DNA from 3 places in the Ensifer sp. KUDG1 genome. Region 1 is predicted to be linked to each of the others. Evidence: predicted binding sites of a transcription regulator. Region 1 holds the regulator's gene; each other region holds the start of a gene.
The links. The regulator PhoB, encoded in region 1, activates phosphate uptake and scavenging genes when phosphate is short. The targets are predictions, from matches to a motif close to TGTCATNNANCTGTCAT.

Region 2: a site for PhoB is predicted at 2,263-2,279, ahead of M2267_RS18580 (DUF1045 domain-containing protein). Genes of this name have one in related genera too.
Region 3: a site for PhoB is predicted at 5,241-5,257, ahead of phnF (phosphonate metabolism transcriptional regulator PhnF). Genes of this name have one in related genera too.

What each region holds. Positions count from the first base shown of each region.
Region 1 covers NZ_JBNDIG010000001.1:461,136-470,823, reverse strand. The annotation lists gene M2267_RS02380 (Hsp33 family molecular chaperone) at 1-803, opposite strand, end outside; gene argF (ornithine carbamoyltransferase) at 1,105-2,022, opposite strand; gene M2267_RS02370 (aspartate aminotransferase family protein) at 2,127-3,326, opposite strand; gene M2267_RS02365 (GcrA family cell cycle regulator) at 3,748-4,269, shown strand; gene phoB (phosphate regulon transcriptional regulator PhoB) at 4,338-5,021, opposite strand; gene phoU (phosphate signaling complex protein PhoU) at 5,224-5,937, opposite strand; gene pstB (phosphate ABC transporter ATP-binding protein PstB) at 5,988-6,803, opposite strand; gene pstA (phosphate ABC transporter permease PstA) at 6,817-8,139, opposite strand; gene pstC (phosphate ABC transporter permease subunit PstC) at 8,136-9,620, opposite strand.
Region 2 covers NZ_JBNDIG010000007.1:143,300-152,987, forward strand. The annotation lists gene puuE (allantoinase PuuE) at 1-708, opposite strand, end outside; gene M2267_RS18575 (NUDIX domain-containing protein) at 866-1,363, shown strand; gene M2267_RS18580 (DUF1045 domain-containing protein) at 1,360-2,163, opposite strand; gene M2267_RS18585 (PRC-barrel domain-containing protein) at 2,390-2,779, shown strand; gene M2267_RS18590 (NAD(P)/FAD-dependent oxidoreductase) at 2,838-3,980, opposite strand; gene mnmD (tRNA (5-methylaminomethyl-2-thiouridine)(34)-methyltransferase MnmD) at 4,020-4,736, shown strand; gene M2267_RS18600 (trimethylamine methyltransferase family protein) at 4,903-6,489, shown strand; gene M2267_RS18605 (host attachment protein) at 6,544-6,993, opposite strand; gene M2267_RS18610 (helix-turn-helix transcriptional regulator) at 7,121-7,795, opposite strand; gene M2267_RS18615 (hypothetical protein) at 7,945-8,244, shown strand; gene M2267_RS18620 (DNA alkylation repair protein) at 8,283-9,383, shown strand; gene M2267_RS18625 (DEAD/DEAH box helicase) at 9,678-9,688, shown strand, end outside.
Region 3 covers NZ_JBNDIG010000016.1:15,453-25,140, forward strand. The annotation lists gene M2267_RS28590 (hypothetical protein) at 163-666, opposite strand; gene M2267_RS28595 (VOC family protein) at 868-1,458, shown strand; gene M2267_RS28600 (glutathione S-transferase family protein) at 1,552-2,244, shown strand; gene M2267_RS28605 (hypothetical protein) at 2,261-2,887, opposite strand; gene M2267_RS28610 (selenium-binding family protein) at 2,921-4,315, opposite strand; gene phnF (phosphonate metabolism transcriptional regulator PhnF) at 4,486-5,217, opposite strand; gene phnG (phosphonate C-P lyase system protein PhnG) at 5,326-5,793, shown strand; gene phnH (phosphonate C-P lyase system protein PhnH) at 5,793-6,401, shown strand; gene M2267_RS28630 (carbon-phosphorus lyase complex subunit PhnI) at 6,405-7,514, shown strand; gene M2267_RS28635 (hypothetical protein) at 7,511-7,783, shown strand; gene M2267_RS28640 (alpha-D-ribose 1-methylphosphonate 5-phosphate C-P-lyase PhnJ) at 7,780-8,658, shown strand; gene phnK (phosphonate C-P lyase system protein PhnK) at 8,655-9,431, shown strand; gene phnL (phosphonate C-P lyase system protein PhnL) at 9,434-9,688, shown strand, end outside.

The DNA.
Region 1 (9,688 bases):
ACGCCGCGCTCGTGGAACAGGCGATAGAGCAGCCGCTCGGTTCCGACCATCGGATCGGTCAACTCGTCCATGTCGATCGTTTCGACCATCACCTTGGCTTCAGCCCAGAGATCGTCGTCCTCGAACGCGCTTTCGCCGTCATCGCCGTCGCCGCCCGAGAGGTCGGGCTGGCGCATGCGCTCCGGTGCTTCGGGCAGGAACTGCGCGACCATGCCGCCGGCGCGCCAGCGATGCCGCGGCTTGCCGTTTTCGTCGCGATCGAGAAGCTCGGCCACGCCCAGGCGCACCTTGGTCGGGATCTGCTCCGACTGACGGAAATAGACGCCGGCGATTTCTTCCAGCGTCGCTCCGTCGAGCGCAACGATACCCTGGTAACGCTGGGTATGGGCGCCCTGGTCGATGGTGAAGGCGAGCACGCCCTTTCCGAGCAACTCGTGCGAAAGGGTCCGGCCGTCCTTTTCGGCAGCCGCAAGTGCTTCCTGATCGTAGCGGGCATAGGCGCGCACGCGATCCGGCGTCGAGAAATCGGCGACCACCAGATCGACGGGGCCATCGCCCTGGGTCTGGACGATCAGCTTGCCTTCGAACTTCAGCGAGGTCCCGAGCAACACAGTGAGCACGACGGTTTCAGCAACCAGGCGCGCAACCGGAAGCGGATAGTTGTGGCGCTCGAGGATTGCGTCCAGCATCGGGCCGAGCTGCACGGCGCGGCCGCGCACGTCGAGGCCTTCCACCTGGAAAGGCACGACGTGATCGTCACCGGCAAAGTCGAACTCACCAAGCCCTGGCGTCATGTCGGTCATGTCTTGCTCCTTGCCTTCAGCCACCAAGCTGCACCAGAGATATTGCTATCCCCGCGCAACGTGCTCGCTGTCTCAGTTGATCCCGCGATAAACGGATTGTCCACCAGGTATGTGCCGCCGCCATAGCAACGCACCACCTCGACGGTTGCGCGCTCACTACTTTCAGGAGCGCCCGTATGCCGCCTAAATCGTGTCGCACGTGGACAATGTCAAGTGCGGTGCACACGCCCCTATACGGCGCACGCTCGGCGGAGCGCACTGAAGCCTCTTCGCCGCCGTCGCGCGCGACCGGGCAGCCGGCTCAGACGAGCCCCATGCACCAGGCAATGACCGACTTCTGTGCGTGCAGCCGGTTTTCCGCCTCGTCGAAGACCACGGACTGCGGGCCGTCGATCACATCGTCGGTCACCTCTTCGCCGCGGTGCGCCGGCAGGCAGTGCATGAACAGCGCATCGGAGGCCGCACGCTTCATCAGCGCCTCGTTGACCTGGTAGGGCTGGAAGACGTTGTGGCCGCGGGCGCGATGTTCCTGGTTCATCGAAATCCACGTGTCGGTCACGACGCAATTAGCGTCGGCGACGGCCTGCTCGGCATCATGACACAAGAGGACCTCGCCGCCATTGTTGCGCGCCCAATTCAGGAACTTGTCCTGCGGCTCGGAGCCGAGCGGCACGGCCATGTTCATGCGATAGCCGAAACGGGCGGAACCTTCGATCAGCGAATGCAGAACGTTGTTGCCGTCGCCGGTCCAGGCAATCGTCTTGCCCTTCACCGGGCCGCGATGCTCCTCGAAGGTGAGAATATCGGCCATGATCTGGCACGGGTGGGTATCGTCGGTCAGGCCGTTGATGACGGGGACCGTCGCATGTTCGGCCAGCTCCAGAAGACGGCGGTGGTCGGTGGTGCGGATCATGATGGCGTCGACGTAACGCGACAGGACCTTGGCCGTGTCGCCAATCGTCTCGGCGCGGCCGAGCTGCATTTCGGTGCCCGACAGAAACAGGGTTTCGCCGCCGAGCTGGCGCATGCCGACATCGAAGGAAACGCGGGTGCGGGTGGAGGGCTTTTCGAAGATCATCGCCAGCATCTTGCCGGCGAGCGGCTTCTCGGCGGTTCCGGCCTTGGTCGCCGCCTTTCGGACGCGCGCATCGTCGATGATCGTCCGGAGGTCGGCGGCCGTCATGGCCGAAAGATCGAGAAAATGTCTGGTGCCTGCCATCGTACTCGGTTCCTGTCTGAAAAATCGATCCCCGGTGCGGCACGCCATATACGTGCTCGCACGAAGGTCATTCTAGCGCCATAGTCGGCCTTGGGTCGCTACCTTCAGGCCGCGGCGTTGCCGCTTGCCTTGCGAACCGCCTCGGCGGCGCGTTCGATACGTGCCAGGCCCTCGCGGGCCTCCTCGGCCGTGATCGTCAGCGGCGGCAGCAAACGCAGTACGTTTTCGCCGGCCGGCACAGCCAGAAGCTTCTCCGCGCGAATTTCCTTCAGCAGATCGGCCGAAGGGCCCTTCACCTTGATGCCCAGCATCAGACCGTCGCCTCGGATCTCCTCGATGACATCAGGGAAACGGTCCTTGAGCGACGCAAGACCCTGGCGGAAGACCAGCGCGACATCGCGCACATGCGTGAGGAACCCGTCGGCCAGAACGACGTCGAGCACGGCATTGCCGACGGCCATGGCCAGCGGATTGCCGCCATAGGTGGAGCCGTGCGTGCCCGCCACCATGCCAGATGCGGCTTCCTCGGTCGCCAGGCACGCGCCGAACGGGAAGCCCCCGCCGATGCCCTTGGCGACCGCCATGATATCCGGGCGGATGTCGGCCCATTCATAGGCAAACAGCTTGCCGGTACGGCCGACGCCGGTCTGAACCTCGTCCAGGATCAGGAGCAGGCCGAACTCGTCGCAAAGCGCGCGCAGTTCCTGCATGAACTCCTTGGTCGCCGGGCGGATACCGCCCTCGCCCTGGATCGGCTCGATCAGGATCGCTGCGGTTTCCTCGGTGATCGCATTCTTGACGGCAGCGATGTCGCCGAACGGGACCTGGTAGAAGCCCGGCGCTTTCGGACCGAAACCTTCGATGTATTTCTGCTGACCGCCGGCGGCGATCGTCGCGATCGTGCGGCCGTGGAAAGCCCCCTCGAAGGTGATGACGTGGAATTTCTCCGGGTGACCCTTGGAGAAGTGGTAACGCCGTGCCGTCTTGATGGCGCATTCCAGCGCCTCTGCGCCGGAATTGGTGAAGAACACCTTGTCGGCAAAGGTGACTGCGGTCAGCCGGCGACCGAGGCTTTCCTGGCCCGCAATCTCATAGAGGTTGGACAGGTGCCAAACCTTGTCGGCCTGCGCCTTCAGCGCTTCGACGAGGTGGGGATGCGCGTGGCCAAGCGAATTCACGGCAACACCGGCGCCGAAATCGAGATAACGCGTCCCGTCTTCAGCGATCAGCCAGGCGCCCTCTCCTCGCTCGAAACGCAACGGCGCGCGCATGTAGGTATCGTAAAGCGGCGTTGTTGCAGTCATGCGAGGCTCTCCTTCACTCCAGATCGACATCGATCCCGCGCCTCACGCGGGCCGATAAAAATCAAAAATGCCGCCTTTCGGCGGCGCAGGCACTATTCCCATTTCGCGCTGCAATGTCAACAAAACCAAGCCTTGCAGCGCAACATGAAGGGTCGATTCCTGGCAGCAGAAAAATCGTCCGGGAGGGCTTGCAAAAATGCAACGCCGGCCGAGCAAGTTGGGGAAAACTACGAAATCGATTCGGCCTGATTCCCGGGACTCTTGCCACAGAGTCCAGCGGTCAGTACGTTAACATTCAATTACTAGACGCATGCGGCGGACCTAGTCACCAAAAGAGTTATCGCGTTTGCAACCCCGGGGTTCAGCCGGGGTGCGGTGAGGGATTCTGCCATCCCCAACGCTGAGAACGGAGAGTGCAGAAATGAACTGGACTGACGAGCGGGTGGAGAAACTGAAGAAGCTTTGGTCCGAGGGCCTGAGCGCGAGCCAGATCGCGGCACAGCTCGGCGGCGTCAGCCGTAACGCTGTCATCGGCAAGGTTCACCGCCTGAGCCTGCCAGGTCGCGCCAAGGCCGGCGGTAGCACCACGACGGCGGCCCGTCCGAAGCGCCCGACCTCGGCACCGCGTGCGCCGAACTACGCTTCGCGCGTTTCGGCCCGCCCGGTTGCACGCACGGCCGGCGCTGTCGTTCTCAAGGAAGAAATCGAAGTCGATCTCGTTGCCGAGCAGGATTTCAGCACCCGGACCGACGTTGTCGTGCCGATGTCGCGCCGCCTCGAGCTGACCCAGCTCACCGAGCGCACCTGCAAGTGGCCGATCGGCGACCCGCTGAAGGAAGAGTTTCACTTCTGCGGCAACGATTCCCCGGAATCGTCGCCTTACTGCACCTTCCATGCGCGGCTGGCCTACCAGCCGTCGGGCGAGCGCCGCAGGGCCCGCTAAGAAGCCGGACAGCATCAATAAAAAAGGGGCCGATCGGCCCCTTTTTTTGTTGGAGACTTCCGGATCTGTCAGCTTTCGAGCGAATAGCCGGCGCCGCGAACGGTGCGGATGACGTCGGGCATGTTCGAGAAATTCAGAGCCTTGCGCAGGCGACCGACATGCACGTCGACGGTGCGTTCGTCGACATAGATGTCATGGCCCCAGACGCCATCCAGAAGCTGCGAGCGCGAGAAGACGCGGCCCGGCGAGGACATCAGGAACTCCAGAAGACGGAACTCGGTCGGGCCGAGGCGCACTTCGCGGCTGCGGCGGTGAACGCGATGGGTCTCGCGGTCGAGCTCGATGTCGCCGCAGCGAAGCAGCGTCGACAGGACCTCGGGCTTTGCCCGGCGCAGCATCGCCTTGACGCGCGCCATCAGCTCCGGCGTGGAGAATGGCTTGACCACATAGTCGTCGGCGCCGGTCGCCAAACCCCGGACGCGCTCGCTTTCCTCGCCGCGCGCCGTCAGCATGATGATCGGCAGGCGCTCCGTCTCCGGGCGCTGGCGCAGCCGGCGGCAAAGCTCGATGCCGGAAACACCGGGCAGCATCCAGTCGAGGATGAGCAGGTCGGGCAGCCGCTCCTGAAGCCGGATCTCCGCCTCGTCGCCCCTGAGGATCGTGTCGACGTCGAAGCCCTCGGCTTCCAGATTGTAACGCAGCAGAACGCTCAGCGCCTCTTCGTCTTCGACTACGGCGATTTTTGGCAACATCAGGTAACGTCTCCTTACCGCGGGCGACCCTTGGGCTCATCGGCCCGGCCGGCGCTCAGACACTCTAAATCTGGAGCACGTCCGCCGATTTCAAAGGCGGGGCGAAAACCGCGTGCTTCAGATACAGGAATTCGGGGCCGCGACCGAAGCCGCGACCGGATCAGATTTCAAAGGGCATGCATGCTTACGGCGCGCTCGGCGCTCAGTCGTTGACCGAGCCCAGCGTCGACGTGGTGTCATCCTTCGGGCGCTCGCCTTCCGGCTGGGCACCCGTCGCCATGTAATAGATCGTCTCGGCGATGTTGGTCGCGTGGTCGCCGATGCGCTCGATGTTCTTGGCGCAGAACAGAAGATGCGTGCAGGGCGTGATGTTGCGCGGATCTTCCATCATGTAGGTCAGCAGTTCGCGGAACAGCGAGGTGTAGATCGCATCGATCTCCTCGTCGCGCTCGCGGATGCTGTTGGCCTTCTCCGGCGAGCGCGAGGCGTAGACGTCGAGCACTTCCTTGAGCTGGACCAGAGCGAGCTCCGCCAGGTGCTCCAGGCCGCGGGCGAGCTTGCGCGGAATACCGGATCCGGCGACCGCGATCACGCGCTTGGCGGTGTTCTTGCCGAGATCGCCGACGCGCTCCAGATCGGAGGCGATGCGGATCGAACCCATGATCTCGCGCAGGTCGGCGGCGACCGGCTGGCGCTTGGCGATGGTGACGATCGCCTTCTCGCCGATCTGGCGCTCGGCGTCGTCGAGAACGGTGTCGTCCGAGATCACCTTCTGCGCGAGAGCGAGGTCGGAATTGACCAGCGCGCGAACGGATTCAGCGACCATCTGCTCGGCGAGACCGCCCATCTCCGAGATGCGGCGCGTCAGGTACTTCAGTTCTTCGTCATAGGCGGACATGATATGCATGGACATGATCGTCGATCCTTACGGGCGCTTTGCAGTTACTGTTGCAGCCTTATGCGGCCTCAGCCGAAGCGGCCCATGATGTAATCCTGGGTGCGCTGGTCATCCGGATTGGTGAACATCTTGTCGGTGTCGTTCTCCTCGACGAGATTGCCGAGGTGGAACATGGCGGTGCGCTGCGAAACGCGGGCGGCCTGCTGCATCGAGTGGGTCACGATGACAATCGTGAAGTTCGTGCGCAGTTCGTGGATGAGTTCCTCGACCTTGGCGGTCGCAATCGGGTCGAGCGCAGAGCAGGGCTCGTCCATCAGGATGACTTCCGGGCTGACGGCGACGGCACGGGCGATGCAGAGGCGCTGCTGCTGACCACCGGAAAGGCCAGTACCCGGCTCCTGCAGGCGGTCCTTTACTTCGTTCCACAGACCGGCCTTCTGCAGGCTGGTCTCGACCACTTCGTCAAAGTCGGCCTTGGTGCGGGCAAGTCCGTGGATGCGCGGACCGTAGGCGACGTTGTCGTAGATCGACTTCGGGAACGGGTTCGGCTTCTGGAAGACCATGCCGACGCGGGCGCGCAGTTCGACGACGTCGATCGTCGGGTCGTAGATGTCGTCTTCGTCGAGCGTGATCTTGCCGGTGACGCGGCAGTTCTCGATCGTGTCGTTCATGCGGTTCAGCGTGCGCAGGAAGGTCGACTTGCCGCAACCCGAAGGACCGATCAGCGCCGTGACCGTGTTCTCGCGGATGTTGAGGTTGACGTCGAAAAGCGCGCGCTTCTCGCCGTAATAGACCGACACATCCTTGCCGATCATCTTGTAGGGCACGGTGTTCATTTTCTGATCCAGGGCCTTCTCGACTGCTGCTTCTGACATGATGTTCATAGTAATTACCTCACTACCAGCGGCGCTCAAAGCGACGTCGCAACAGAATGGCTCCAAGGTTCATGACGACCAGGAAGATGAGAAGAATGATGATTGCGCCAGAGGTGCGCTCGACGAAGGCGCGTTCCGCCTCGTTGGCCCACATGTAGATCTGCACCGGCAGCGCAGTCGACGGCTCCATCGGCGAACCGGGAAAATCGACGACGAAGGCGACCATGCCGATCAGGAGCAGCGGCGCGGTTTCGCCAAGCGCATGGGCAAGACCGATGATGGTGCCGGTGAGGATGCCAGGCATGGCGAGCGGCAGCACGTGGTGGAAGATGGTCTGCATCTTCGACGCGCCGAGCCCGAGGGCCGCCGAGCGGATCGACGGCGGGACCGCCTTCAATGCTGCACGGGTGGCGATGATGATGGTCGGAAGCGTCATCAGCGTCAGCACGAAGCCGCCGACGACGGCTGCCGAACGCGGCATGCCGGCGAAGTTGATGAAGACGGCAAGGCCCAGGAGACCGTAGACGATCGACGGAACGGCCGCGAGGTTGTTGATGTTGACCTCGATCAGGTCGGTCAGCCGGTTCTTCGGCGCAAACTCCTCGAGGTAGATCGAGGCGGCGACGCCGATGGGAAGCGACAGAACCAGCACGATCAACATCATGTAGAGCGAGCCGAGGGCAGCGACGCCGACGCCTGCCGCTTCAGGACGGCTGGAGGCACCGAAGGTGAAGATGCCGGTGTTGAAGCTCTTCTTCAGGATGCCGGCGCTGGCCAGCTCGTTCATCCAGGTGACCTGCTGGTCCTTGACCTTGCGCTTGCCCTCATCGACCGAGAGATCGATCTGGCCCTTGAAGGCGGAGTCGATGTTGGCTTCGGCCAGCAGCGTGACGGGAACCGTCTTGCCGATGATCGACGGGTCGGCGACGACCATGTCGCGCAGCAGCGTGCGGGAGCTGGCGGAAACCATGTCGGTCGCCTGCTTGACCTGCGGCCTCTTGGTGGCGTCGATGCCGAGCTGCTTGACGAGCGCATCGCGCACCAGCAGCGGGTAGTTGGCGGTCATCAGCACCTTGCCGTCGGTCGCGCGTTCGCCTTTGGGGTCGATGACCTTTTCGGTGAACTCGATCGGCAGCGTGATCGTCGTCTGCTGGAATGCGGTGTAGCCGTTGGAAAAGACGGTCCACAGCAGCAAAGCCAGGAAGAAGAGACCGGTGCTGATCGCGGCCATGCCGTAGAAGCGGAAACGGCGTTCGGCAGCATAGCGACGCTTGATGCCGATATCGCGCTTGGCGGATGCGGGACGGGCGGAGATCCGGACGGTCGGGGAAGCGATGTCGGTCATTCGTACTGTTCCCGGTATTTGCGCACGATGTAGAGCGCGTAAATGTTGAGGCCGAGCGTGATAACGAAGAGCGTGATGCCCAGCGCGAAGGCCACCAGCGTCTGCGGCGAGGTGAACTCAAGGTCACCCGTCAGCTGGTTGACGATCTTCACCGTCACCGTCGTCATCGGCTCGAAAGGATTGATCTGCATGCGGGCCGCGACACCGGCTGCCAGCACCACGATCATGGTCTCGCCGACGGCGCGCGAGGCGGTCAGCAGCAGCGCGCCGACGATGCCGGGAAGAGCGGCGGGAAGGATGACCTTCTTGACCGTTTCCGAGCGAGTGGCGCCAAGGCCGAGCGAGCCGTCACGCAGGGCCCGCGGCACCTGGGTGATGATGTCGTCCGACAGCGACGACACGAACGGGATCAGCATGATGCCCATGACGATGCCGGCCGTCAGCACGCTCTGTGCCTGGATGAAGTTCTGGTAGTTGCCGGTCATGAGACCGTTCATCTGCGCCGAGATATCGCGCAGGAACGGGCCAACGGTCACCAGTGCAAAGAAACCGTAGACGATGGTCGGAATGCCGGCGAGCACTTCGAGCAGCGGCTTTGCGGTGGAGCGCAGGCGCGGGCTTGCATATTCCGCCATGTAGATCGCCGCAAAGAGGCCGATCGGCACGGCGAAGAGCATGGCGACGAAGGCGATATAGAGCGTACCGGCGAGGAGCGGGATCAGGCCGAACTGGCCCGAAGCGCCGCCGCTTCCGGCAGCTGCAAAGCGCGGATCCCAGACCGTGCCGAAGAAGAACTCGAACGGCGAGACCATGGTGAAGAAGCGGCCGGCTTCCGACAGCATCGATGCGACGATGCCGACCGTCGTCAGGATGGCGATAGAGGACGCGACGATCAGCGAGCCGAGAATGACGCGCTCGACCTGGTTGCGGGCGCGGAAGCGGGTCGCGACGTTGCGGATGGCGTAGACGCCGCCGGCGATCGCGATCAGCAGAACGGCGGCTGTCATCAGCCAGCGGTTGGTCGCGGTCATCGCATTGAAGTGCTTGGCGACGGTGACCATGTAGGGGTCGCCTTCACCGGCAAGGGCAACGCCCTTGGAGGCGAGCGTCGCGCGCAGATTGGCAGAGCCACTCTCGAGCGCTGCGAGTTCCTCGCCGCTCAGGCGCAGAAGGCCACCGGCAACGGACTTGACCTGACCGAGCGCGAGCTGCACGGCGGCAGGGCCCTGGCTCTGGACGGTATCCGGCAGGGCCGCGCGCGTGCTTCCGTCGATATAAACGGGAGCGGCGAACAGCCAAGTGCCGAGAACGAGTACGGCCGGAAGCATCGCCCAGATGGCGACGTAGCTACCGTGATAGCCCGGCAGAGAATGAAGGTTGGAGAGCTTGCCGCCGGACTGCGCCAGCGAACGGGCGCGGCCTGCAAAATAAGCAATGAAACCAATAACAATAATGAGCAAAAGAAGGAGCGAAGTACTCATCCGCACGTCTCCCCGGCATCGCCCGTCATGGGTGCCGGCAAATCGAATGAAGGCATGCCCCGGCGCGA
Region 2 (9,688 bases), on a different contig from region 1:
GTAGCTGAAGAACTGGTCGCCGCTGTTGAAGCCTTGTGGCGTCGCAAAGCGCATGTCGTTGGCGTCGAGCGTATAGGGGATGATCAGGTGCGGCTTGTCGGGCGAAAGACCCGGCACCCAGTAGGGTAGCTCGTCGGCATAGCTGTCGCAGGAGTAGAGGAAGCCGCCTTCCTCCAGCACCAGCTTCAGCGTATTGGCCGAAGGCTTGCCCTGGTAGATACCGAGCGGGCGCTCGCCGGTGAGTTCCGTGTGCAGGCGGACGACCTCGCGGATATGCTCGCGCTCGACCTCTTCCGGCACGTCCTTGTATTCGAGCCAGCGCAGACCGTGGCTGGCGATTTCCCAGCCGGCTTCCTTCATCGCCTCAACCGCTTCCGGATTGCGCGCCATGGCCTGCGTCACGCCATAGACGGTCAGCGGCACGTTGCGGCTGGTGAACATGCGCCACAGCCGCCAGAAGCCGGAACGGGCGCCATATTCGTAGATCGATTCCATGTTGAGGTTGCGCTGGCCAGCCCAGGGCTGTGCGCCGACGATTTCCGACAGCAGGCATTCGGACGCCGGGTCACCATCGAGAATGCAGCTTTCACCGCCCTCTTCGTAGTTCAGCACGAACTGCACGGCGATGCGCGCATCGCCCGGCCAGTTTGCCTTCGGCGGATTGCGGCCGTAGCCAACGAGGTCGCGCGGATACTTAGTCTCAGACATCAAATCACCCTTCGAATTTTTAGGAACGGTATCACCGCCGACCGGATTGTCGATACCGAAATGACGGGAAGCGGGGCAGCGGCAGCACCGTGGCCCTGACGGAAATCACCAGAAAAATTCCGTTCAGGCCGAGGTTGAGAGATTTTCGGAAACGGCGTTGAATGGATCGGCAAGGACAACGGCCCGCATCGAGATGAAATCCTACATTCAAGCGCTTCGCGAAAAAGTCGGTTCCGGCCTGCTTCTCTGCCCGTCGGTGGCGGCCTCCATTCTCGATCCCGATGGCCGGATCCTGTTGCAGGAAAAAGCAAGCGGCGAAGGCTGGAGCCTGCCGGCCGGCGCCATCGAGCCGGGCGAAACGCCTGTCGACGCGATCCTTCGCGAGGTCATGGAGGAAACCGGCTATCCGGTCTCGGTCGAGCGGATACTGGGCGTCTTCGGCGGAGAAGCGTTTCGCTACACCTACCCGAACGGCAACCGCGTCGAATATGTGGTTACCCTCTATCGATGCCGGATCGTCGGTTCCCAGCAGCCGATCAGCGACGGCGAAACGAAGTCGCTGCGCTACTTCGCGCTCTCGGACATGCCGCCCCTCGGCCTGCCCTATCCGAAAGCGCTGCTGTTTGCAGATCAGCCCGCGTGCGTTTCCGCTTAGCGCTGCGCCATCAGCGCGGCGACGATCAGCGGCAGCGGCCGAACTGCGCCTTGCGGCGCCAGCGACGGATCGGCGGCGGCGCGCTTTGCCCGCTCGGCGCGCGTGTTCGTCGAGATCTTGCCGAGCGGGTGCTGCGAATGCACCCGCATGGGTGCGCCCGTCTCCTGCTCGACAAACAGCGCAAGGCTGCCGATCGAAAGCGGTTTTGATAGGCAGGGCTCGAAGAGGTCGCGCAGTGGTGCCTCGACCCGGCGCATCGCGTCGGGCGCAAGCGGGCCGGTCAGCATCATGTGGAAGCGGTACTCGTCCATCACATGCGGATCGCCCCAACGGTACAGGTTGGAAAACTGCGGCGCGGTCAGCCGGTCCGGATCGGAACGCTCGATCTCGTCTTCGCTGAGCGGCGCGCGGAAGGCGTCGAACTCCTGGACGACGTTGGCCGCAAGCAGATGCATGGCCGTACTCGGCACCTGCGGCATCAGCCCGAAGCATCTACCGATACGAGCAACCTCCAGGCGATCGATTTCGAACGGGGTCTGGGCGCCGGCAAAATGCATCAGCGCCTTCAGAAGCTTCGATTCCGTCATGTCCGGATGCAGGCGGAACGGCGACATCATCACCGCGTGAAAGCCGAAGCGGCGGGGTACCGCCGTGTGATAGGCGACATCGGCGGCGCTCAAGCCCGCGACCGACGGCAATTCCGTAGGATCGCCGGAATAGACGTTGCGTCCCAGCCAGCTTGCTGCGGTCGCGGAAAGCGTGTCGGCCATCGGCGGCGTAAAACAAATGGCATAGCGCATCGGCTGGCTCCGGGTATCCCTCAGCGCGGGATGAGCAAAAGCATGCGGTTTTCCGCCCTCACCCCGACTTGTCCAATGGCCGCGTCTTAGGTGATTTGCGTGACAGATTGACGAAGTCGACCGGGGATGAGCGCAGCGCCGGCCCGAACGTCGCCGTTGGTTTTTCGGAACCATCCGGCCGATCGCTCGTTCCCCAATGGTAGGAAAACAAGGATGGAGACGAAACGTGACCTATCACAATGCGAACCTTCAGGACGCCCGGATCAAGGAGACCCACGACCTGATCGCGAGCGACAAGGTTGAAGGCACGAGGGTCTACGGCCCCGACGACAAACACATCGGCTCGATCGAGCGCGTGATCATCGAGAAGCGCAGCGGGCGCGTCGCCTATGCGGTGCTTGGCTTTGGCGGCTTTCTCGGCCTCGGCGAAGACCACTATCCGCTACCCTGGGCAAAGCTGACCTATGACGAGAAGCTCGGCGGCTATCGCACTGATGTGACTCGCGATCAGGTCGAAAACGCGCCGAAATATCACGGCACCGACGAGTACGACTGGAACGCGGAAAACGGCCGCCGTGTCTATGACTACTACGGCGTGCCGCCCTACTGGATGTAATGCCTGACTTTCGATCTTTCGGGTCCCGCCGCCGGCGGGGCCTTTCGCATGTCCGGGGCTAAAGGCTTTTGTCGCGAAGTGCGGCTATGTGATTCCGGCAGAAGAAGGAATCGGGAATACCGATCGTTGGAGAACCGGCGATCTCGTCCATGACGAAACGCGCCAGTCGATGCGCAATGCCGAAGCTCACCTTGAAGCCGCCGGTCAGGACCGAGACGTTCGAATGGTCCGGATGCCGGCCGACCATCGGCTCGCGCCCCGTCGCCTTCGGACGCAACCCCGCCCATCGCTCCACTACCTCGGCCTCTGCCAGGCGCGGCGCAAGCGCCACGGCGCGCCGAAGCAGTTCATCGAGCTGCGCGTCCGTCGACAGGGGATCGACAAAACTGTTTTCGCTGGTGCTGCCGACCGCCACATGTCCGTCGTCATGCGCGATGATATAGACGCCATCGGCGAAGATCACCGGAAGCGCCGGGTCGATCTCCGCCCGCAGCAGTGCCGCCTGGCCCTTGACCGCCGTGCCGCTCGTTTCCGCCAGCGGCGCTGACACGTCGTCGATCAATTGAAAACTGCCGACACCGGCGGCGATGATACAGTGCTCGAAACCGATCCGGGTGCCGTCGTCGAGTTCGGCCCAACCGTGTGCCGGCTCGATCCGGCGCACGCCCCGGCGTTCGTCCACATGGGCGTTCGGTGCCCGCAGGAGCGCCGTGCGGAGGGCCGCAAGCATGCGACGCGGCGAGACGCGCGCGGCGAGCGTATCGAAGACCATGCCGTGCGCTGCTGCCTCGGCGCCTGGCCAGCCCTCAGGCCCCTCGTCCTTCACGTGCCAGTGGAACTGCCTGTCGGCCGCCCGCCAGTGGCTCAGTGCATCCTGCTCGTGCCGAAGGGCGATGTCGCGCAGGTGAGGCTTGGCGAGCGGGATCAAGCGGCCCGTCCGCCGATAGCCGGTCGAAACCCCCGTCTCCGCCTCGAGCGCCGCGATCTCTTCTTCGATCGCCACGAGTGCGTCGAACTGGAACTGCTTCTTGTCGTTCCAGCGATCGGGCATATGCGGCATGAGCGCGCCCAAAAGGCCACCGCTGGCGCCAGCGCCGATCGCCTGCTGCTCGACGAGCCGCACGGTCATGCCCCTGCGCGCGGCGCCAAGCGCGGCCGACAGCCCCATGATGCCGCCGCCGACGACCAAAAGCTCGCTCATCGATTGACCTTCTCCGGCCGGCGGATTATCGCCTTGGCCATGACAGGATCCGCAGACCCGATCGAGCCCCCGGCGCACCAGAACCTTGATTGGCACGAGGGCGATATGCCCTATTCCCGGGAGTTTGGCGATCACTTTTATTGCCGCACCGACGGGCGGCTGGAGTGCGGCCACGTCTTCCTATCGGGCAACGGCCTGCCCGATCGCTGGGTCGGTGCAGGCACCTTCCGCATCGGCGAACTCGGCTTCGGCACCGGCCTCAATTTCTGCGAAACCTGGCGTCAGTGGAAGATGACCGCTGCCGCCGGCGACGGGCTGCAGTTCGTGTCCTTCGAGCGTTTCCCGATGGCGGCAGAAGAGATTTCGCGCGCGCTTAGCCATTGGCCGGAGATCGACACGGAGCGCCAGGCGCTGGCCTCGCGCTGGCCGGCCGAGCCCGATGGCGACGTCCGGCTCGACTTCGGCGACGGCGTCAGCCTCACGGTCGTCTGCGGTCCGGCACTCGAGGGCGTCGCACGCGCGGAACAACCGTTCGACGCCTGGTATCTCGATGGCTTTGCGCCGTCGCGCAATCCCGACATGTGGTCGGAGGAGCTGATGCGGCTGGTCTTCGAAAAGACCACGCCCGGCGGCAGTTTCGCCACCTATGCCGCCGCCGGTTTCGTCCGCCGCAATTTGCAGGCCGCGGGCTTTGCCGTCGAAAAACGCAAGGGGTTTGCCGGCAAGCGCGAGATGCTGCGGGGCGACCGAGCCTAGCGCTCGTCGCGATTGCGGCCTGTCTTGAGCGGTTGCGCCATCCGGCTGCAGAAATGCGTCAGGGTAAGCGATTTACTCCACAAGAGAACTGAACTGTCGCAAATGGCGGGCCATCGCCGCTTCGAATCTGCGACACACTCCCCATCGGCAACACGGTGGGTCTTTCATGAACGACGATCAGTTTCCCGATGCGGCAACCGGCGACGCAGCCTCGACGCCGCTGGAGCGCCGACGCCGCCCGGGCGGGCGCAGTGCCGAGCGTGTGCGCAGATCCCCCGGCGGAAAATATCTCAATCTTGTCAATACGCTGGCGAAATCCACCGTCCTTTCGGATGATGCGCTTGAATCGGTGCATGAGGCGTCGCTGACGATCCTCGAAGAGATCGGCATGGACGTCATCCTGCCGGAGGCGCGCGAGCGGATGAAGGCGGCCGGCGCCGACGTGACACCCGGCACCGACAGGGTGCGCTTCGACCGCGGGCTGATCATGGACATGATCGCCTCGGTACCGCCAACCTTCACCATGCATGCCCGCAACCCGGCCCGCAATGTCGCCATCGGCGGCAACAATCTCGTCTTCGCCCAGATCGCCAGCGCGCCCTTCGTCGCCGACCGGGACGGCGGCCGGCGCACCGGCAACCAGGAGGATTACCGCAAGCTGGTGAAGCTCGCGCAATCCTATGACATCGTCCACACGACCGGCGGCTATCCGGTCGAGCCGGTCGACATCCATGCCTCGGTGCGCCACCTCGATTGCCTCTCCGACATGGTGAAACTTACCGACAAGGTGTTCCACGTCTATTCGCTCGGCCAGCAGCGCAACACCGACGGCATCGAGATCGCCCGCATCGGCCGCGGCATCTCGATGGAGCAGATGGAACGCGAGCCCTCGCTCTTCACCATCATCAACACCTCCTCGCCGCTCCGGCTCGACGGGCCGATGCTGCAGGGCATCATCGAGATGTCCTCGCGCAACCAGGTGGTCGTGGTCACGCCCTTTACGCTCGCCGGCGCCATGGCGCCGGTGACGATCGCCGGTGCACTGGTGCAGCAGAACGCCGAGGCGCTCTGCGGCATCGCCTTTACCCAGATGGTTAGGCGCGGCGCGCCGGTCATGTATGGCGGCTTCACCTCCAATGTCGACATGAAGACGGGCGCACCCGCCTTCGGCACGCCGGAATACATGAAGGCGGTGGTCGCCGGCGGCCAGCTCGCCCGCCGCTACAACATCCCCTACCGCACCTCGAACACCAACGCCGCCAATACGCTGGACGCTCAAGCGGCTTACGAATCCGCCATGTCGCTCTGGGCGCTGACGCAAGGGGGCGGCAACTTCGTCATGCACGCCGCCGGCTGGACCGAGGGGGGGCTTACGGCCTCGTTCGAGAAGTTCATCCTCGATGTCGACATGTTGCAGATGGTGGCGGAATATCTGACCCCGCTCGATGTCAGCGAGGATGCCCTTGGCCTCGATGCCGTGCGCGACGTCGGCCCCGGCGGTCATTACTTCGGCACGCTGCACACGCTGCAGCGCTACGAGACCGCCTTCTATTCGCCGATCCTGTCGGACTGGCGCAACTTCGAGACCTGGACCGAAGCCGGGCGGCCGACGACCTACGACCATGCCAACCGGATCTTCAAACAGAAGCTCAACGACTATGAGCGCCCGCCGCTCGATCCCGCGATCGAGGAGGAACTCGACGCCTTCGTCGCCAAGCGCAAGGCGGAAGGCGGCGTCCCGACCGATTTCTGACGGGACGCCCTGGATATACCGGAAAGCGCTACGAAGCCCGGCTGCGGCCAAGCCTTAAGGGAACACTGCGGCCCGTGCCGTTGCGATCAGTTGCTCGGTGGTTGCAGCCACGCAATTGCGGTCGATCTCGGCGACTGTCCGCTCGCGGACATGGGCGGAAAGCTGCTTGCGGAGATCGCCAAGCGTCCGGGGTGCCGCACAGATCACCAGGCTGTCGAAGGCCTGGTTGGCGGCATAGCTTTCGAGCCTTCCGGCCACATCAGCAACAAAGCGCTGCTGCTCCTCGCGAACAGGATCGCTCTTGTATTCCATGGCCGAGCGGCCGTGTCCGACGGACGAATGCGAGCGGCCCGGCTTGTCGGCCATGATGTCCTGAACGCGCTTCGGTTCGGTGTGAAAGGTCTCCTCCTCCGGCCGCTGGCGCTCTTCCTTCAACAGGTTCACGCCCTTGACGATGCGCGCGGTGTTACCATCCGCGGCCAGTATCCAAGTCCGGTTCTGCACGATTGTCTCCCAGTGAAAGGTGTGGATCGCGAAGGGTCATGAAGACCCTGTAAAGGAAACGAACGAGCGGCGATCCGGTTCCATCGGAAGGTAGCGACGATGCTGATTGTTTCGCCGCATGCACCGGTCACATCCGCGCGATATAGGCTTCGAAGCTGCGCTCCGGCATCACCTCGTAGCGTTCGCGCTGGACGTGAAGCGCGCTGATCCTGTCGACCCGGAAATCGCGGAAATCCGACCTCAGTTCGCACCAGCCCGTCAGCAGCCAGAAGTGCCCGAAGACGCTCAAGCCCAGCGGCCAGATGATGCGCTCGGAATGTTCGTCCTTGAGGCTGTCATAGGCCAGGCGAAGCTTGCGACGCCCGGCGATCGCCAGGCGGATCTCGCCGAGCAGCGCCGGCGGTTCTGGCTGGAGCGACGAGCGGAAGGCGCGAAGCGGTGCTGCCGTCAGCCGCTGCCGATGTTCGGGCGGCAGGCCATGGGCAATCTTCTCCATCGCCTCGCGCGCCGCCTGGGCGAGCCTGCCGTCGCCGAGCATCTGCACCGCCCGCGCGCCGAAGGCGAGCGCTTCCAGCTGCTCGAAGGTAAAGGCAAGCGGCGGCGCATCGAACGCGCCGCGCAGGAGATAGCCGACGCCGCGCTCGCCGTCGATCGGCGCGCCTGAGGCGATCAGGTGCTCCATGTCGCGATAGATGGTGCGCTGGGCGACCTCCATCTTCTCGGCGATCTCGCGCGCCGTCATCACCCGGCCGCTCGCGCGCAGGAGCTGAATGATGCGAAACAGCCGGTCGGCGGGTCTCATGTCTGGCCTCCCAACGGCAAGGCGTCGTTGACGTATCAAAGGGCTACCGCGCGCCTGGCTTGTCCACAAGCACGCCGCCGTCGGCAATGGCCATAAGGCTGTCAGTTGCCCTGTGTTAAATCAAGCGACAACTCACAGGGAGCATCCTCATGACCAGCGATCACATCCTCGAACTTGCCGTCTGCATCGTCACCGACAGGCCGGCCGCGACGGCCACGCGCCAGCGCGCCATGCAGGCGGTTTCACGCTATCCGGGCTTCGTCTCCTGGCGCGCTGTCGATTCCTGCGAGACTTCGGGCATGTTCGCCGACCTGGTCGAATGGGAAACGCTGGAGGCTGCGAAATCGGCCGGCGAGCGCGTCCGGGTCGACCCTGAGTTCGCACCTTACGCAGCCACCATCAGCGCGGTAATGCTGGTGCAGCATTTTAGTGGCGGCCAGCGGATCTGACCGACCCGGAATTAGACGAACAAAGGATTGCCTGAGCGATGGCCGAACCACTGAAGAACCTGCTGCACCCCGGTGTCGTCGTCGCCATCGCCGATGCGCTCGGGCGTAACGCGGGAACCTTCGATCGCAGGAAGTTCATGGTGCTTGCGGGTGAAGGCCTGGAGGCGCTGGAGCTGATGCAGCGGTCGCTGCAGATCCGCGACGCGCTGGTCGAGACGCTGCCGCAGGCATTTCCGGAGGCGGCCGCCATCCTCGGCGCCTGCCTTCCCCGCGACGGCGCCGAGGGCATCAGCGGCTGGTCGCTGCTGCCCGTCAGCCAGTACGTCGCCTTGCGCGGCCTCGACGACTTCGACCTTTCGCTGTCGCTGCTGCGCGCGCTGACGCCGCATTTCACAGCCGAGTTCGGCATCCGCGTCTTCATCGATCGTGATCAGGAGCGCGCCCTTGCGACGATCCGCGGCTGGACGAAGGACCCCAACCATCACGTCCGTCGATTGGCGAGCGAAGGCACCCGCCCGCGCCTGCCCTGGGCGATGCGGCTGCCGCAGCTCATTCGCGATCCGCAGCCGATCCTGCCGATCCTGACGGCCCTCCTCGACGACCCCGAGGACTATGTGCGCCGCTCGGTTGCCAACAGCCTCAACGACATCGCCAAGGACCATCCCGACCTGGTGGCCGCTTTCGTCGCCGAGCATATCGGCGACGCATCGCCGGAGCGCCGCCAGCTTCTACGCCACGCCTCGCGCACGCTTTTGAAGCAGGGCCACGCGGACGCACTCGGCAATTTCGGTTTTGCGCCCCTGGCCGGCATCAATGCCCGCTTTTCGCTCGATCGTTCGGACATCGTGCTGGGCGAAAGTCTCGGCCTGCGCCTCGCCGTCAGCCATGACGCCGAGACGAGCCAGAAGGTGATGATCGACTACGCCGTGCACCACCGCAAGGCAAACGGCGCAACCTCGCCGAAAGTGTTCAAGTGGACGTCGGCGACGCTTGCCCCCGGCGCCTCGATCGAGATCGAGAAACGCCATGCGATCCGGCCAATCACCACCCGCAAATACTACCCCGGCACCCACCGCATCGTCATCCTCGTCAACGGCCAGGAAGCAGCCGAAGCGGGCTTCGATCTCGCGCTTGAGTAGATCTCATTTCGCACCTGCGAAAAGATGGACCTTGACTTTTTCGTCCAAACCAACGACATGGTGCCCAGCGTCACCTTCCGGCCGCCGCGTGAGCGCGCCCTCGGCAGACATAGAAAGCCGTGAAGAAGGATAGCGCACATATCACCGCAATAGGCGGCACAGCACAGGCGCTTGACGACTTAATTCAACCCACAAGTTCCCAATTCACGCGGGGTTCTTGACGCCGAACGACACCGGAACAGCAACAACGCGGTTCCGGCGAATGCGTTTGGCGCCCCCAAAAGGTATATGCATTTGTCCACCTT
Region 3 (9,688 bases), on a different contig from region 1:
AGGCACGGCTCAGCAGTGCAGGGTCTTGTCGAAGGAGACCCTCTGAGACATGGGGCTGCAGTCGCCGCGGCCTCGGACACCAGTGGCGGTTGACCGTCGTCGAACGATGAAGACTTTGCCGGCTTTTGAGGAGAGCCGCCGGCCGGTGACCGGCGAATTGGATCAGATGCGGTGAATCTGCTGCTGCCCCTCGTCGGAGACAGGAGGCCTCTTCTCAAAGGTCGCGCGAATGGACATGGGCGCGCCATCACCGCGCGACACCACCATGAACATCTGCAGTTGGCCGCCACGCCGAACGAACTGGATGCCGAAGCTTCTGCCGCCATAGGCGCCGGAAACGGTTGGCTGCCACTGTCCCTTGCCTGCGGCAAGCGGCAGGTCGGCAAAACGCTCGACGTTCGCCACGGCCTGCCAGCCATTGTTGCTGCTCACGGTCAAAAGGTCGCCGTGACGGACGATGCCGATATAGCATTTGTCGCACTGCCCGGCCGTGGAGGTCAGTTGCCGCCACTGTCCGACAAACGCATCACCATCAGCCCTGACGGGAGCAGCAGCGGAAAGAAGCAACAGGCCAGCGACGCCGGCTTTGTACAGGATCTTCATGCTTCCCTCCTCGTCGCCGACCGACAGACACAACGCGACACAGTCTTTGATTGCGTCGCACAAGAAAAACAACCAAATCGAAGGCGGTCAAGATCAGGTGGGCTCAAAGCTGTGCATTGCCCGGCCACAACACGTTCGCCGCCCGCCAATTCCCCCGTGATTGGCGCTTGCCTTCTGCCCGCGACGGGCGACAATTGCATGCGGTGGAAAGCGGGGCCAGGAGCCATTCGGCCCACATTGTCCGCCGATCCGGGGAGGCCGGCTATGCGCAAACTGCAATCGCAAGGCGTTCACCACATCACGCTTGTCGGGGCGGACCGGCAGACGTCGATCGATTTCTGGGAAGGGCTGCTCGGCATGCCCTTCATTTTCGAGCAACCGAACCTCGACCGGGCGAGCGAAAGCCACCTCTACTTCGATCCGGGCGACGGCCGCCTGATCACGGTCTTCACCGACGAGAACCGCACGCCAGATCCCGAGCGCACCCCGACCGACATGGGCTGCGTGCACCACATCGCCTTTGCCGTTTCGCGCGCGACATTCAACCAGGCCGTGGAGCGGCTCGACGAGCGAAAGATCCGGCACAGCGGCGTCAAGGATCGCGGCTTCATGGATTCGATCTACTTCGAGGATCCGCTTGGATTGCTGGTCGAATTGGCGTCCTATCGCTTCGAACCGCCTGCGGGCCACAGCCACGCCGAGGTGTTGATGGAAGCCCACAAGATCAGGATTGCGCGCGGCGACTACAACATCGCCGAGGTTCACCTTGCCGATGCGATCGAGGCGCTGGTCGAGCGCACGCGACCCACGCTTTCGCCCGATCGCCTGGCAAAAGACCCGTACGGCCGACGCTAGCATCGGTCGGCGCAGGGAAAGGCCGCTCGATTTGCGCAGGTGGCTCAAGCAAGAGCAGCACCTGCCGAATGGCGCTAAAAAGGGAGGAATGCCATGTCCGCAATCCAGCTCAACGTCATCAAGCCCAGCGTCAACAACATGACGGCGCGCGTGTTTCTCAGGGCAGCCAATCTCGATTTCAGCGAAAACGACGTCTACGGCCAGACGCGCACGCCCGAATATCTGGCCCGAGCGCCCTCGCACCTGACACCGATGATCGAGACGGCGGACCTGCCCAAGGGCGCGCTTTGGGAAAGCTGCGCGATCATGCAGTACCTCTGCAACAAACATGGGTTGGATGACTTCTACCCGAGGGAACCAGAGGCACGCGCGATGATCGACAGCGCCATGTTCTATCTAATCGGCACGTTCTATCCCTATCTCGCCCGCGCAACCTATCCGGCGCTGAACTTTCCGCTTTACGCGGGCGAAGTCGGCTGCAGCGATGCCGATGCGGAGACGAAGGAGATCGCCCGTCAGGCGGCGGTTGCAGCCCTTGCCGAACCGCTCGAGGTATTCCGCACGTTCTACATCGGGGACAAGCCGTTCATCGGGAGTGCCAAGCCTTCGATCGCCGATATCCGGCTCGCCGCAACGCTCGAGTTCCTGGCCGCGATCGACTATGAGCTGCCGGACTGGGCAAAGACCTACATGGCGAACATCGAACGAACGCTCGGACCTGCCTATGCCGAGCCCGCCGCCGATGTCCGTGGCTATATCGGCTATGTGAAATCGCAGCGTCAGTAGGCGGCTGCCTTGCGCTTCATTGGATGAGAAGAACGACGCCGGTTGCCCCGAGTGCGAGCGACCAAAGACGATCGAAATTGATCCAGGCCGAACGCAGGACCGCAAGATCGAACCAGGAGAAGACGGCAAGCGCCAGCGCGGCGGTCACCGTCAACATCGCGATGCTATGCACCGCGACGGCCGCGAGCGAGATCGGCAGCGAACTTGCCATCGCCAGGTCGCCTGCGTGACCTGCAAGACAGAGGCTGAGCACCGCCGGCACCAGCATGAGGCCGGCCCCGTGGCTCGTCGCCATCAGGAAGGACCAGAGCGCAAGTCCCGCCATGCCAGCCCGCATCCCGATCCGGACGCGATGGCGATGGCCATAGATGGCGGTGTAGCCGGCGGCGCCGAGAATGAGCACCGCCGCAGCGATCCTGAAGGTGTTCGGATCGAGCACCGAGCCGAATGCTGCGAACACCGCCAGCACGGTCGCGACCGAGATCGCGTGACCGACCGCAATGGGTGCCAGGGACAGCCAGACGACCCGGCTGCTCTGGCGATGAAGCCCGAGTGCCACGGCGAACAACCAGCCCATCGCAGGATTGAGGCCGTGAAAGGCGCCGAGGCCGGCGAGCGAGAGCCATGGCCAGACCGCCGTCATTCCTCGTGACCGGGCTGCACTGCGCCCTCCTCCTCACGGATAACAATAGGAATCGGACGAGCAGTCGCCACCTTCGAGGCGAACCTGATGCGGACGATGGCCCTTCGGCCAGTCGACAAAGAACTTCTCGTCGAAGGCTATTCCGCCACTATCGGCGACATCGAGCTTGACCATCCAACCGTCGATGCCTTCGGGATAGAACTGCGGGTCGATGGCGCCATAGAGCGAGTTGGTGAAATAGACCCGCTTGCCGTCGCGGCTGATCTCGACCATCTGCGGCCCGCCGTTCAGCGCGCCGTTTTTCGCCTTCGGATGGCTGGCACGCGAAACGATGCCACCGATCCTGACCCGCCCCGTTTCCTTCGGTGCGAAGGGGTCGGAGACGTCGTACTGGATCATGTCGCCGGTGCCCCAGCAGGAAACGTAAAGGAACCGGTCGTCCATCGAGAGATCGATGTCGGTGACGAGCGGCGCGACCGCACTGAAGCCTTTCAGCACCGGCGGCAGCAGATCCGGATCGGCCGGTTCTGCCGGGATCTCGATCACCTTTTTGACCGCCCATTTGTCGCCGTCGCGATACCAGGTCCAGATCGACGCCGAGAGATCCTTGAGGCTGATGACGCAGCCAACGAAACCATAGGCCTTGGTCGGGTCGTGCGCCGGGCGCAGTTCGAAGACGAGCTGGTGTTCCTCGCCAAAATCGATCTCCTGCACGTGCTTGCGCTTGTGCAGGTCCCAGAAATGCAAGCGCCGGCCGTACTTCGAACCAAGCAGCACCTCGGGAACCAACCCGTTCTCGAACGTATCGGGCGTGCCCCATTCGCTTGTTATCATCGTGTCGTGGCCGAGATGCCACCAGAAATCATAGGCGAGCTTCTGCGGCCCACGGTCCATTTCCCATTGGCCAAGAACGTCGAAGCTCTGATGGTCGAGCAGGAAGATGCCGCCGGGCGCCTTGCCGTCGCGATCGGCAAGCGCGTTGACGTAGATGCCCTCAGGCCCGCAATGGGTGGTGTGCAGCCGCGAATAGTTCGCCTTCTCGGCGATTTCGGCGGGCTCGATCACCCGCACGATCTTCGGATTGCGCGGATCCGGCTTGGTGTCGATGATGTGCAGACGCGAGGAGCGCAGGCCCGGCACCACCAGGTAGCGGCGCTCGACATGCGGATGCGGCGCGTTGGGGCACAGGCACGAAGAGCAGGCGTTCCAGCCGAAATGATGCAACTCGTCGCCGACATTCGGCATCTCGACCTGCCCGACGATCTGCGAATAACTCGAGGACGTCGGATCGACGTCGACGACGGCGATTGCATCCGGCCGCCTTCGCTCCGGATCGAACGCCGCCACATAGGCGAGCGTCTCCTTTGGAGCCTTGGCCGCCATGCGCGGTGATGGATAGAAGGAAGGATCGGGTCGCCACGTCGCCATTGCCATTCTCCCCCAAGAGAAGTCCCGAATGCGCGGTTCCTGATGCAGGCTCCGGTCATGCGGCAAAAACGCGTCGGAAATGCGGCCCTTGCCTTATTTCCTGACGGGGAACGGAACGCTTCTGGTTGGATGAGACGGGACCGCGACCAGCAGAGGTCGGTTTAGAGACCTCACGTCTCGATCCGCAGCTTCATCCGGTCAGCGGCAAAACGGCTACGGGAATACTCGATCGGTTTGCCGTCGAGATCGGCGTTGATCGACTGGGCTTCGAGCACGATTGCGCCGGGCGAGAGCTTCAGCATCGAAAGCTCCTCGGCGTCGGCATGCCGGGCGACGATCTCCGTCGAGGCGCGTACGTAATCATCCAGGCCTTGGGCTGCAAAGGCCTTGGTGACGGAGTGCAGCCGTTCGAATTCCTCGGCCATGCGCGGAAAGCGATGCGCCGGATAGTAGCTCGACGACACCGACAGCGGCCGCCCGTCGCCACTGCTGACGGTCCTGAGCTCGATCACCGGCTCTCCGAGGGCAATAGCAAGCGCCTTTGCGACCTCTCCGGTCGCCGGCAGTTCGGCATGGCCGAGCAGCCGCGTGCCGATCTCCTTCACCTGGTGCCCGAGACCTTGCGAGAAGCGCGTGCGCTTCGAGATCGGGTAACTCACCCGTTCCTTGCGCTCGATCATCGTGCCGCGCCCCTGGACGGCGCGCACCAGACCCTCTTCGGCGAGCGCCGCCAGAGCGCTTCTGACCGTGTGCCGGTTGACGCCGAACTCACCGGCAAGCACCGTTTCCGGCGGCACCATGCCGGTCGCATCATAATCGCCATTGCTGATTGCCAGGCGGATCCGGTCGGCGATCTGCCGCCAGAGGGCGACGCCGGTCTGGCGCTCCACCACTTTTCGCATCGCCGTATCTTTTCGCATTGGCATGTCACAAGCCTGTCATTTGCGGACGTTATGAAAAAGTATAAGATGTATAGTTGTCTAGATCAATAGACATTTGAGGTGAAGATTATGGATGCGAAGCTGAAACAGGAAAGCCCGCCGGATCCGGCGCGCAAGAAGGCCATGGGGCTGCTCGCCCGCGCAACCCTCGACGAGCTCAACGCCGCCTGGGAAGCGCTTGCCGACAAGCCGGACGTTCATCCGGTCCGCGGTCCTGAAACCGGCCTTGTCATGGTGCGCGGCCGAATCGGTGGCGGCGGCGACGCCTTCAATCTCGGAGAAGCCACCGTTTCGCGTGCCACAATCCGCCTTTCGACTGGCGAGATCGGCCACGGGCAGTTGCTCGGCACGGACCGGCAGCGCGCGCGGCTCGCGGCCATCTTTGACGCCCTTGCCCAACGTGATGGCGACAGGGTGGGCGTCGAGGCCCTGCTTGGCCGCGTGGCCGACCGGCTTGCCCAGGAAGAACGCCGAAAGGCGGAGGAGACCGCGGCCACCCGCGTCGACTTTTTCACCATGGTCCGGGGAGACGACTGATGGCCAGCCAATCGCAGATTTATGCCGGCGCCTTTGCCGATCCGGTCTTTGCAGCCCAGTCCGTCTTCCGTGACCTGATGGATGGCTTTGCACGTCCGGGCACGATCAAGCGCCTTGGCGCGACCAGCACGCCCCCCGTTCCGCTCGCTGCGGCCGCCGGCGCCGTGGCGCTGACCTTGTGCGACCATGACACCCCCGTCTGGCTGACGCCGGCGCTTTCCAAATCGGCCGTTCCGCAGTGGATCGCCTTCCACACGGGTGCTCCACTTACCACCAGCAAGACCGACGCGCGCTTTGCCTTCATCGAAAAGGGCGCAGCCTTCCCCGGTTTCGACCAGTTCTCGCTCGGCACGCAGGAATATCCGGACCGCTCGACGACGCTCGTCATCGAAGTCGAGGCGCTGACCGGCGGGCCGGTGCTGACCGCCAAGGGCCCCGGTATCAAGGACGTAACGGACGTTGCGGTGAAGGGGCTGCCGGACGTCTTCCTTGAATTCTGGACGGCCAATCGCGCGATTTTTCCGCGCGGCGTCGATCTCGTGCTGACGGCCGGCGACAAGCTCGTCTGCCTGCCGCGCACCACCCGTCTTTCGCTCAAGGAGGCGTGAGCCATGTATGTAGCCGTCAAGGGCGGGGAAGCCGCCATTGCCAATGCCCACCGCCTTCTCGCCGATCGCCGCCGCGGCGACCGCAATCTTCCCTCTATCACCATCGACCAGGTGGTCGAGCAACTCGGCCTTGCCGTCGATCGGGTGATGGCGGAAGCCTCGCTCTACGACCGCACGCTCGCAGCGCTTGCCGTGCGCCAGGCGCGCGGCGATATGATCGAAGCGATCTTCATCCTGCGCGCATACCGCACGACGCTGCCGCGCTTCGGCTATTCCGAGCCAGTCGATACCGCCAACATGAAGGTTGAGCGCCGCGTTTCGGCGACCTACAAGGATCTGCCGGGCGGTCAGCTGCTGGGCCCGACCTTTGACTACACCCACCGCCTGCTCGACCCGTCGCTCATCGCTGACGAGGCTGTCGAAGAACCGGCGGTCAAGGAGCCCGGCGAACACGTGATGCGCGTTTCCGACATTCTCGACGGCGAAGGCCTGATCGAGGGTGACGGCCAGATGCCCGAAGGCCACGTCATGGGTGACCTCACCCGCGAGCCGATGGAGTTTCCGATGGCCCGGGACCTCCGCCTGCAGGCGCTCGCCCGCGGTGACGAAGGCTTCCTGCTGGCGCTCGCCTATTCCACCCAGCGTGGCTACGGCCGCACCCATCCCTTCGTCGGCGAAGTCCGCATCGGCGAAGTGGAGGTCGAGCTCGACCTGCCGGAACTCGGCTTTGCCGTCTCGCTCGGCTCGATCCGCGTCACCGAATGCCAGATGGTCAACCAGTTTATGGGCTCTGCCAAGCAGCCGCCGCAGTTCACCCGCGGTTATGGCCTCGTCTTCGGCCAGAGCGAACGCAAGGCGATGTCGATGTCGCTGGTCGACCGGGCACTGCGGACCGACGAATTCAATGAGGACATCGTCGCCCCCGCCCAGGACCAGGAATTCGTCATCTCGCACGCCGACAACGTCCAGGCGACGGGCTTCGTCGAGCACCTGAAGTTGCCGCACTATGTCGACTTCCAGGCCGAACTCGACCTCGTCCGCCGTATGCGCCGCGACTACGACGCCGCGAATTCGGGCGAGGCGTCGAAGGAACAGCGGGAGGCGGCCGAATGATCGGATTTTTCTCCAGTCTTAACGGCTCAGTCGCCGCCACCGTCCCCGCCGCCGCAATCGCTGCCATCACCGGCATGGACGCCACCGGCGTGGCCCCCGCCGTCGTTGTTGTGCGCTCGGCTGTCCGGTTCTCGCGCCTCCCGGCGGGCAATGCCGAACAGGCCTGCGACCGCGGAACACACCACGAAGATTCCAACCACCCAAACGAAAATCTCGCTCAAATCCTGACCCCATCAGCGGTCGACACACTCAAGGGTAATCGGCGATGAACGACCTTGCTACCTATAATTTCGCCTATCTGGACGAACAGACGAAGCGGATGATCCGTCGCGCGATCCTGAAGGCGATCGCTATTCCCGGCTATCAAGTGCCCTTCGCCTCCCGCGAAATGCCGATGCCCTATGGCTGGGGCACCGGCGGCGTCCAGGTGACCGCCTCGATCCTCGGACCGCAGGACGTGCTGAAGGTCATCGACCAGGGCGCCGACGACACCACCAATGCCGTCTCGATCCGCGCCTTCTTCCAGAAGGTCGCCGACGTTGCCGTCACCACCCGGACGAAAGAGGCGACGATCATCCAGACGCGCCACCGCATCCCGGAGGAGAAGCTCTCCGAGGGTCAGACACTCGTCTACCAGGTGCCGATTCCGGAACCCTTGCGCTTCCTTGAGCCGCGCGAGACCGAGACGCGCAAGATGCATGCACTCGAGGAATACGGGCTGATGCATGTGAAGCTCTACGAGGACATTGCCCGCAACGGCCATATCGCGACGACCTACGCCTATCCGGTCAAGGTCGAGGGTCGCTACGTGATGGACCCGTCGCCGACGCCGAAGTTCGACAATCCGAAGATGCACATGTCGGAAGCCCTCCAGCTCTTCGGCGCTGGCCGCGAAAAGCGGATCTATGCCGTGCCGCCCTATACCGAAGTCGTCAGCCTCGATTTCGACGACCATCCCTTCGAGATCCAAACGTTCGACAAGCCCTGCGCGCTCTGCGGCGCAGAGGACGTCTATCTCGACGAGGTGATCCTCGACGACAAGGGCGGACGCATGTTCGTCTGCTCCGACACCGATCATTGCGAAGACCGCCGCGCCTGCGGCCATGCAGGTCACATGCTTGCCCGAAAGGAAGCCGCAGAATGAGTACGCTCCCGCTTCTGAAAGTGAACGACGTCTCGAAGTTCTACGGAAGCCGCATCGGCTGCCGCAACGTTTCCTTCGAGCTCTATGCGGGCGAAGTGCTCGCCATCGTCGGCGAATCCGGCTCGGGCAAGACGACACTTCTGTCGTGCCTCTCGACCCGTCTGATGCCGACCTCCGGCATCGTCGAGTACCACATGCGCGACGGTCAGTACCGTGACCTCGCCCGCATGGGCGAAGCCGAGCGCCGCTTCCTGATGCGTACCGACTGGGGCTTCGTGCACCAGAACCCGGCCGACGGCCTGCGCATGACCGTGTCTGCCGGCGCCAATGTCGGCGAGCGGTTGATGGCCGTCGGCGATCGCCACTACGGCAATATCCGCGCCACCGCCAGCGACTGGCTGGAACGGGTTGAAATCGGCATCGACCGCATCGACGACCAGCCGCGCGCCTTCTCGGGCGGCATGCGCCAGCGCCTACAGATCGCCCGAAACCTCGTCACCTCCCCTCGCCTCGTCTTCATGGATGAGCCGACCGGCGGCCTCGACGTTTCGGTTCAGGCACGCCTGCTCGATCTGGTGCGTGGTCTCGTGCATGACCTCGGCCTTGCCGCCATCATCGTCACCCACGACCTCGCCGTCGCCCGTCTCCTCTCGCACCGCATGATGGTGATGAAGGATGGCGCCGTCATCGAACAGGGGCTGACCGACCGCGTGCTCGACGATCCGCGCGAGCCCTACACCCAGCTTCTCGTCTCCTCGATTTTGCAGGTCTGATCATGGCTACGCCCCTTGTTGTTTCCGAAGTTGCAAAAAGCTTCACCATGCACCTGCGCGACGGCATCCGCCGGCCGGTCGTCGCCAACGTCTCCTTCTCGGTGAAGGCGGGCGAATGCGTCGTTCTCGGCGGCCCCTCCGGCGTCGGCAAGAGCTCGATCCTGAAAATGCTCTACGGCAATTATGGCGTCGACGAAGGCCAGATCCTGATGGATCACGACGGCAAGCTGGTGAACCTCGCAACCGCCGAGCCGCGC